4 regions of the Dermacoccus sp. BD5 genome follow, and region 1 is predicted to be linked to each of the others. Evidence: riboswitches for the same ligand, from Rfam matches in the RefSeq annotation. Region 1 holds a riboswitch; each other region holds the start of a gene.

Evidence for each region. Region 1 has a riboswitch for S-adenosylmethionine ahead of NQ706_RS00975 (aminotransferase class V-fold PLP-dependent enzyme). Riboswitches for the same ligand answer to the same signal wherever they lie in the genome.
Region 2: another riboswitch for S-adenosylmethionine. It lies ahead of NQ706_RS10410 (TauD/TfdA family dioxygenase); the one in region 1 lies ahead of NQ706_RS00975 (aminotransferase class V-fold PLP-dependent enzyme).
Region 3: another riboswitch for S-adenosylmethionine. It lies ahead of NQ706_RS11890 (bifunctional o-acetylhomoserine/o-acetylserine sulfhydrylase); the one in region 1 lies ahead of NQ706_RS00975 (aminotransferase class V-fold PLP-dependent enzyme).
Region 4: another riboswitch for S-adenosylmethionine. It lies ahead of NQ706_RS12045 (MetQ/NlpA family ABC transporter substrate-binding protein); the one in region 1 lies ahead of NQ706_RS00975 (aminotransferase class V-fold PLP-dependent enzyme).

What each region holds. Positions count from the first base shown of each region.
Region 1 covers NZ_JANJER010000001.1:240,633-242,824, forward strand. The annotation lists gene NQ706_RS00970 (DNA translocase FtsK) at 1-422, opposite strand, end outside; SAM riboswitch class IV at 742-856, shown strand; gene NQ706_RS00975 (aminotransferase class V-fold PLP-dependent enzyme) at 900-2,192, shown strand, end outside.
Region 2 covers NZ_JANJER010000013.1:12,021-14,212, forward strand. The annotation lists gene NQ706_RS10410 (TauD/TfdA family dioxygenase) at 140-1,105, opposite strand; SAM riboswitch class IV at 1,116-1,243, opposite strand; gene NQ706_RS10415 (hypothetical protein) at 1,406-1,702, shown strand; gene NQ706_RS10420 (cyclopropane-fatty-acyl-phospholipid synthase family protein) at 1,763-2,192, opposite strand, start outside.
Region 3 covers NZ_JANJER010000017.1:40,697-42,888, forward strand. The annotation lists gene NQ706_RS11880 (hypothetical protein) at 1-79, opposite strand, end outside; gene NQ706_RS11885 (GNAT family N-acetyltransferase) at 76-570, opposite strand; SAM riboswitch class IV at 694-809, shown strand; gene NQ706_RS11890 (bifunctional o-acetylhomoserine/o-acetylserine sulfhydrylase) at 882-2,192, shown strand, end outside.
Region 4 covers NZ_JANJER010000018.1:30,831-33,022, reverse strand. The annotation lists gene NQ706_RS12050 (methionine ABC transporter ATP-binding protein) at 1-55, opposite strand, end outside; gene NQ706_RS12045 (MetQ/NlpA family ABC transporter substrate-binding protein) at 52-1,059, opposite strand; SAM riboswitch class IV at 1,238-1,349, opposite strand; partial or broken gene NQ706_RS12040 (neutral/alkaline non-lysosomal ceramidase N-terminal domain-containing protein) at 1,560-2,192, shown strand, end outside.

The sequences.
Region 1 (2,192 bases):
ATGCCGGGCAGCCCCCACCACTCCCGCGCAGCGACGACGATGCCGAGGGCGAGGAGGGCGAAACCGAGCCCGTCGCGACGGTGTTCGGGTTCGAGGTCAGAAGCGGCGGCGCCGACGCGGCGGACGGTGCCGCCGGCGACGTGCGAAACACCCATCCACGCGCCACGAGCGGCGCGACCGGACGCGGAGGGACGCGCTTCAGCAGCCCCTCGCGACGAGCCGGACGAGCCGGTCTTGCGCGCGGGTGCATTCTTCGTCGTGCCGCCCGAACGTGTTGCGCTCGACTTCGGCGGGGTCGTGCGGGCGCGCGTCGTCGAGGCCGCAGATGCGCCGGCCGGGCGCGAGCTCTTGGCGCGCGGCTGCGAAGAGGCCTTCTTCGCGACGAGGACGCTGTCGTTCGCTGGTCTGTTTCGGGTCGCCACCCCGCAAGGCTAGTGGGGGTTCCGGCCGTTTTCGTGGACCCACGCCGTGACACGGGTCCAATGGTGACGGCGGGTCGGCTCGACACCTGCGAATCCGCGTCCCGACGCGCTGGCGCGTTGACGCGCTCGCATCCGACAGCGCCCTGACCCGTGTCGGGGGCGCCGCCAGCTGCCCGGGGACCACGGGCACCCCCACCGCGAGACGCCGACTCTTGCGCGCGGCGCTCGCCATCCGCGATGCCACAGTTGATCTCACGATGCGAACCTCCGGCCGCTCGTCGGTGGACGCGGCGGAGGGCCGGGTGCGAGCGTTCACGTAGGTCATGAGTTCCAGCGCACAGCCCCGGCTTGCTGGACGGCAACCCTCCACCGCGGTGGGGTGCTCCGGGTGACGACCTGGCCGCCACCAGCACCGGTGTCGGCAAGCGCGGGCCGAGCCATCTGGCGACGGCGAGGCCCCTGACTCGAGGAGCCTCGATGCCCCGTTCTGCCATTCTCTCGATCCTTGACTCCGACGCGCGCCGCCACGCTGCGAGCCACACGAGCCGCCCCGCTCATGCCGTAACCCCCGGAACTCCCGTCGCGGACCCCGAGCGTCACCACACCCAGCCCGCGCACCCCGGCGGGTCCCGTCGCGAGACGCCCACGGCTACCTATCATCGCGCGGACGCGTCGCAGCAGGCCAATGTCGCCCTGGCCACGATCGGCGCCGATCTCGGCGTCGCGACGCTCGACGGGCGCGTCGTCGAGCACGCGAACTTCGACCATGGCGCGACGGCTCCCGCGCTGCAGGCCGTCGCACGGGCCGTCGACACGACCCTGCGCACGTACGGTTCGGTGCATCGCGGTGCGGGACGGGCGTCGCAGCTGACGACCCGGTGGTACGAGGAGGCTCGGCAGGAGGTCGCCGCGTTCGTCGGCGCGCGCGAGGACGACGTGACCGTCTTCACGCGCAACACCTCGGACGCGCTCAACCTGTTGGCCCACTGTCTGCCGCAACAGACGCAGGTCTTCGTGTTCCGCTCGATGCACCACGCAGCGCTGCTGCCGTGGGCGGACGAGCGGACGACGCGGCTGCCGATCCCTCACTCTCACGCCGAGGCTGAGGGTTACCTCGACGTCGCTCTGGCGGAATTCCGCGCCCACAACGATGCTCCCGTGTTGGTCCTCATCGCCGGCGCCTGCAACGTGACGGGCGAGGTGTGGCCCATCGAGCGCCTCGCCGCCGTCGCCCGCCGGCATGAGGCGCGGACGGCTCTCGACGCCGCGCAGCTCGCCCCGCACCGCCGCGTCGACATCGACGCCTGGGGCATCGACTACGTCGCTCTGTCCGGCCACAAGGCCTACGCGCCGTACGGTTCAGGAGCCCTCGTCGGGCGCCGCGACTGGCTCGACACCGCCCCTCCGTACTTCCGCGCCGGCGGCGCGAGCCACCGCGTCAGCGAAGATGCATCAGGCGCCGGCGACGTCGCCTGGGCGCCCGCGCCCGCACGCCACGAGGGCGGCACCCCGAACGCGGTCGGGGCCATCGCGCTCGCGGCCGCAGCCTCGACGCTGTCCGCGCAGCGCGGCGAAGCCGAGGCGCGCGAGGAGAAGATCCACGCCATCGTCCGCGACGGTCTCGCCTCGATCGACGGCGTGAGGATCGTCGAACTCTTCGACGAGCAGAATGCCGCGGACGCTCACCTCGACGATGGCGCGCCAAGGCGGAATGCGAGCGACAACGTCGGCGTCACGACGTTCACCGTCGCCGGGTACGACCCGACGCTC
Region 2 (2,192 bases), on a different contig from region 1:
TGTGCACGCAAATCGCCGATGGGGACAGGATTCGCCGATGTGGACGGGATTCGCGAAGGGGGACGCAAATCGCAGAGGGGTACATGACGACGCGATGCGGGCCCCAGAGACCCGCACCGCGCCATGTCAGCTCACACCGTCAGGCAGCTGCGCCGCCCGTCAGGCCATTGACGCCGACGGGCTTGTCGCCACCGACCGTCACGCGCCTCATGGCGCGCGGGCCAAGGTTGGCGTCGACGTAGTCGCGGTTCGCGTAGTGCGACGTCGCGCGGTTGTCCCAGATGCCGACGTCGCCGGGCGCCCAACGGTGGCGGATGGTGTGTTCGGGCTGCGTCAGGTGCGCGTACAGCACGTCGAGGATCGCCCGCGACTCGGCCTGCGACACGCCGACGATGTGGGAGGTGAAACCGGGGTTGACGAACAACCCGCGACGGCCCGTCTCGGGGTGCACACGCACGACGGGGTGCTCGACGACGGGCAGCTCGGTGACGACCTCGCCGCTCCACTCCTGCCCACCGTTCTTGCGCAGGTAGGCGCCCCATTCGCGGTTGCCGTCGTGGGCGGCGACGAGCTGGTCGACGAGGCCGCGGAACGGCTCCGACAGCGAGTCGTACGCCGCCTGCGCGTCGGCCCAGGAGGTGTCGCCGCCGTAGTCCGGCAGCGTCACGGCGCGCAGGACGCTGATGGCCGGCGGCTCCTTCATGAATGTGACATCCGTGTGCCACTCGTCGGAGAACGAGAACTCGGGATCGGAGGAGTCGATCGAGTAGATCTCCTTGCGCTCGTGCGTGCCCGCGACGGGGTGGCCCGCCGTCAGCTCGCCGAGCAGGTTTCCGAGGCGCACCTGAGCGTCGTCGTCGAACGCGTCCTGACCCCGGAAGAAGAGCACCTTGTGCGCGAGCAGCGCGCGGCGCAGGTCGAACGCTATCGCGTCGTCGACCTGCGCGAGGTCGACGCCGTGGACGATTGCGCCGAACGCCGGGCCGAGGCGTTCGATGCGCAGCCCGGGCGTCGCGACGGTGCCGCCGCGGCGCGCCGCTGCGCTCGTCGGTGCGCTGCTCGCGGAGTCGACGTTCGTGTCGGGCGTGGTGTCGAGGAGTGTCATGGCAGACCCTTCGTTGCGCTTGCCGCCGCGTCGGTCGACGGGCGGCCGGGTCGTTACTCGGGGCACCCCGGCGCGCGTGTGCGTTCGCATGGGGGTTGCCGCCCGGCCAGCCGAGACTTCGCGCCGGGGCTCGTGACCCACACATAACGTAGCACTGGCCAAACATAAAGGTCGAGTTATGCATCAACGGCGGCCACACCGTGACATTCGTCAGGGGCCCGCCGCACCCGGGCGGCCATACTGAGAGCAGAACGCTCGTGGAGCACTCCCCCGTCGGTGAGCAGCGGTGATCGATGGTTCATGATCGCCCTGACCGTGTTCGAGATCGGAGCGTCGATCATCACGGTCGAGTTCGTGAAGTCGCATGGTGGCAGCGATTTCAGCGCGTACATGTGGTCGCTGCTCGCGCCGATCATCGGCGCTCTCGTCTACTGGGCGCGCACACGCCACGCGTCAGGGGCCCGCGCCGCGATCCTCGCGTTCAACCTGCGCTCGGCGGCCGTCGTCATGGCGAACAGTTCGTTCCAGAACGCGTTCGCGTGGACGCAGATCATGACGGTGGCGGCGATGCTGGTCGGCATCACCCCACCGTCATGATTGCGCGTCGCCTGCGTCTGGACGGGCAACGGGCAGCCGCTCAGCACCGCCAGTGAGAGCTCAGGGTGCCCAGTGCGAGCCCAGCGGGTAGCCGCCGTTGTCGCCGTTGTCGGTCGTCTTCGTGGCGAGCACCTGGTGCAGGTGCAGCCAGCCCTCCTCGAACCCGAGGCGTGAACCGGCCATGTAGATGCCCCACACCTTCGCGGTCGGCAGGCCCGCCTCGGCGACGCAGAAATCCCAGTTCGCCTCGAGGTTGCGGCACCAGTCGCGCAGCGTCAGGGCGTACGACAGGCGCAGGTTCTCGTCGTGCTGAACCTCGAAACCGGCGTCGTGGCACTCACTGATGAGCCGCCCCGGCGAGGCGAGCTCGCCGTCGGGGAAGACATAGCGATCGGTGAACGGCTCCGGCTTGGCCGATGCCGTGTCGTCGCGACGCGTGATGCAGTGGTTGAGCAGGCGGCCACCGTCGCGCAGCTTCGAGTGCAAGAAC
Region 3 (2,192 bases), on a different contig from region 1:
CGGCGTTCGCGACCGGTTTGGACGGGCAGGCGATGCAGCGCTCGCGCTGATCGAGCGCCCAGATGACGTCGTCGCTCATGACGCACGCTCCGCATCGCGGCGGGCGTCGAGGCCGAACGGCGCCACACGCTGCATGTGACGTTCGTCCGGCGGGCCGAAGCCGGCCCGTTCGTACAGCCTGCGGGCACGCGGACGGGCGTTGAGCATCATTCGCGCGACGTCGTGCGCGTCGGCCCAGGCGTCGACGATCCGCAGCATCCGCTCGGCCAGGCCCTGGCCGCGCGCCGACGGCGTGACGAAGACGACCGCGATGTAGAGCGACGGCTGCGCCGGCCGAGCCAGCGCCGGGGGCCGGTGCACGAGCGACGTCTGCACCATGCCGAGAGCCGTCCCGTCAGCACTCGAGGCGAGCCACGTCGGCAGATCGTCGTAGTGCGCGAGCCAGTGATCGGCATACTCGGTGATGAAGCCGGGGCGGTTGCTCTCCCCCGCCTCGAGGTCCATCTGCAGACGCAGCGCCGCGCAGGCGAACGCGTCTTCGCGGCGCGCGCGGACGATCGTCGGTGTCATGGCAACAGTCAAGCACGGCATGAGGGTCGTCGCCCGTAGGCGCGTCGCGTCAGCACGGGGCCGCGACCGGAATGTGAGACAGCATTCCCGCCTGATGACACCACCCGGCCTAGAGTGGCTGCAGGTCACGAGCGCCAGCGTCAAACCCCGGTTTGCTGGCCGGCAACCCTCCCACCGCGGCGGGGTGCTCCGGGTGACGACCTGGCCCGGCGCCGAGCGCGTCCGGGCAAGCGCGGAGGGATTCCCCTTCGGGCACCACACGTACGGTGCGCCGCCCGTGCGTCCACGCACTCCTCGAGAGGGACATCATCATGAGCTCCGAGAACTGGGCCTTCGAGACCAAGCAGATCCACGTCGGCCAGAACGTCGACGGCGACACCGGCGCCCGGGCGCTGCCGATCTACCAGACGACGTCGTTCGTCTTCGACTCCGCCGAGACCGCGGCCAACCGCTTCGGCCTGTCGGATCTCGGCCCCATCTACACACGCATCGGTAACCCGACGGCGCAGGCGGTCGAAGACCGCATCGCCGCGCTGGAGGGCGGCGTCGGCGCGTTGCTGCTCGCGTCGGGTCAGGCGGCGACGACGTTCGCCATCCTCAACGTCGCGCAGGCCGGCGACCACATCGTCGCCTCGTCCGCGCTGTACGGCGGCACGTACAACCTGCTGAAGTACACGCTCAAGCGACTCGGCGTCGAGACGACGTTCATCGACAACATCAACGATCTCGACGAGTGGCGCGGCGCCATCCGCGACAACACGAAGCTGCTGTTCGGCGAGACGCTGAGCAACCCCGACCAGAAGGTGCTCGACGTGCGCGGCCTCGCCGACATCGCGCATGACGCCGGGGTGCCGCTGTTCGTCGACAACACCGTCGCGACGCCGTACCTGCTGCGCCCGATCGAGCATGGCGCGGACGTCGTCATCCACTCCGCGACGAAGTACCTCGGGGGGCACGGGACGTCGATCGCCGGCGTGCTCGTCGACGCCGGGACGTTCGACTACGCCGCCGACCCGGCGAAGTTCCCGCAGTTCAACGAGCCGTCGGAGAGCTACCACGGTCTCGTGTTCGCCCGCGACCTCGGCGTCGGATCGCCGCTCGGCGCGAACCTCGCCTTCATCCTCAAGGCGCGCGTCGAACTGCTGCGCGACCTCGGCGCGGCCGTCTCCCCGTTCAACGCGTTCCTCATCGCGCAAGGCCTCGAGACGTTGTCGCTGCGTGTGGAGCGACACGTGGAGAACGCGAAGAAGGTCGTCGAGTTCCTGAAGTCGCAGCCGCAGGTCGAGACGTTGTTCTACGCCTCCGACCCGTCGAGCCCCTACAAGGAACTCGCCGACCGCTACCTGCCCGCCGGCTCCGGCGCCGTGCTGTCGTTCGAGATCGCCGGCGGCGTCGAGGCGGGCAAGAAGTTCGTCGACGCTCTCGAACTGCACTCGCACGTCGCGAACATCGGTGACGTCCGTTCCCTCGCCATCCATCCTGCGTCGACGACGCACTCCCAGGGCAGCGACGAGGACCGCCGCGGCGCCGGCGTGACGCCCGGACTCGTGCGGTTGAGCGTCGGCATCGAGAACTCCGCCGACATCATCGCCGACCTCGAGAAGGGCTTCGCTGCAGCGAAG
Region 4 (2,192 bases), on a different contig from region 1:
GGGTGGCACTCGCCGGCCCGGCGGCCTTCGTCAGTGTGGGGGAGGGGCCCGTCACTTCGATCCCTTCGCCTTGATCTGGGCCTCGAGCTTCGCGAGGATGCCCTGCACCTCGGAGGCGGAGTTGTTCACGAGGACGCTCGTGCCCTTCGTGCGCTCCTCGATGAGCTTCTCGACGCTCGGGTCGTGGTAAGCCTTGACGAACTTGGCGTAGTCGGCGTTGTCCTTGTCCGCGGCGCGCGCGACGACGACGTTGATGTACGGCTTCGACGAGGCCGCATGCGGGTCGTCCTTGAACAGGGCCTTGCTCGGGTCGAGCTTCGCGTCCGCGGCGAAGTTGTTGTTGACGATCGCGCCGTCGACGGACGGCAGCGCGGCCGCGGTCTGCTCGGCGTTGACCGCTGTGACGGTGACCTTCGAGGCGCCGGCGTCGATGTCGGCCGGGGTCGACAGCGAGGTGCCACCACCCTTGAGCTTCAGCAGTCCGGCGCTCTGCAGCAGCAGCAAGGCGCGTGCCTGGTTCGTCGGATCGTTGGGGATGGCGATCTTGCCGCCCTGGGGGAACTGGCCGATGCTCGTGTGCTTCTTCGAGTACAGCGCCAGCGGGACGATGTACGTCGCCCCGATGGGCGTGAGGTTCTGCTTCGCCTTGGTGTTGTAGTCGGCGAGGAATTGCAGGTGCTGGAACTGGTTGAGGTCGACCTGGCCCTCGGAGAGCGCGGGGTTGGCCTGGGTGTAATCAGAGAAGTTGACCGGTTCGATGTCGAGGCCGTACTTGTCCTTGCCCACCTTGACGAGCTGGTTCCAGTACGGGTCCGACGCCTCCGTCGTGCCCACCTTGAGGTGGGTCAGCTTGTCGTCACTGCTCCCGCCGAGCACCTTGGCCCCGATGCCGGCGGCCAACGCGACGACGAGGACGCCTGCGCCGATCGCGACGTACTTGCCCGTGTTGTTCTTCGGTTTCGGGGGCAGGGCGGTCGCGCCGTTCTCGGCGCTCGTGGCGTCATGCGTGGACGAGGCGGGCGTCGAGGTCTCGTCGGCGGGGGTGTGCTTGTCGGTCATGATCTCTCCTGGTGAGGCGGCAAGGATGCGAATGCGCGGAGCTGGCGCGGATGCGCGGAGTCAGCGCGAAGGCGGGGGCGCCGGGGTGGGGCGCGGTGCGCGGTGTCGTGCGGGGCATGCCTTTCGGGGCCTGGGCAGCGCAACGGAAGGTTCACGAGGATGCCGTCACGTTGGGTGCCGAGCGTGCTTGCCGCGTGGTCGACGCGGCCGGGTCATCACCTGGAGCACCCCGCCACGCGTGTGAGGGTTGCCGTCCGACCAGCCAGGGCTTTGCATCGGATCTCGTGACCGGCAGCGACATTAGAGCCGCGCACGACAAAGCGTCAAGTCGTGGCACTGGAGATGAGACGTGGCGCGAGAATTGTGGCGTGGGACACGCGGGATGGGCTGGTGCGGCGTCTTTCGCCTTCGAGGCGGGTGAGTCATTTCCTCGCACCGCTTTGGACGATCGTCTAGGTGGGCGACGAGTGTGACGTCGGTCACGCGCCGAGGGGGAAGACATGGCAACCATCACCCGCCGAACGTTCGGAACGGGGGTCACGGCCGCTGCCGCGAGCCTGAGCATGCCGCTGGCTGCCCCTGCTGACGCCGCGAGCGGGGATGCCTACCTCGTCGGCGCCGGGCTGTACGACATCACCGGTGCCGTCGCCGAGACCGGCGCTTTCGGCTACGCCGCCAACCAGACGATGACGGGCCTGCACGCGCGGTTGTACGCACGCCTTCATCATCGGCGCCTCGGGCGGCGGCTCGCGTCTCGTCTTCGTCAGCGTCGACCTCGGGGCCGTGTTCCAGTCGATCAAGCTGACCGTCGTCGAGCGGCTTCGCCGCCGGCTCGGCAGCGTCTACACCGACGAGAACGTCATGCTCTCCGCGACGCACACGCACGTCGGCAACTCCGGGCACAGCGATGATCGGCTCTACCAGATCGCCGGAAACGACGGCGCGGGCTACGGGTACGACGAACACAACTACGACGCGGTGGTCACGGGCATCGTCGAGGCCATCGCACGGTCTCACGCGAATCTCGAGCCGGGCCGCGTCAGCCTCAAGACGGGCACGCTGACGGGCGCGACGCGCAACAGGTCCCTGCCCGCCTACGAGGCGAACAAGGACGCCGCGGCGTTCGGCTCGTC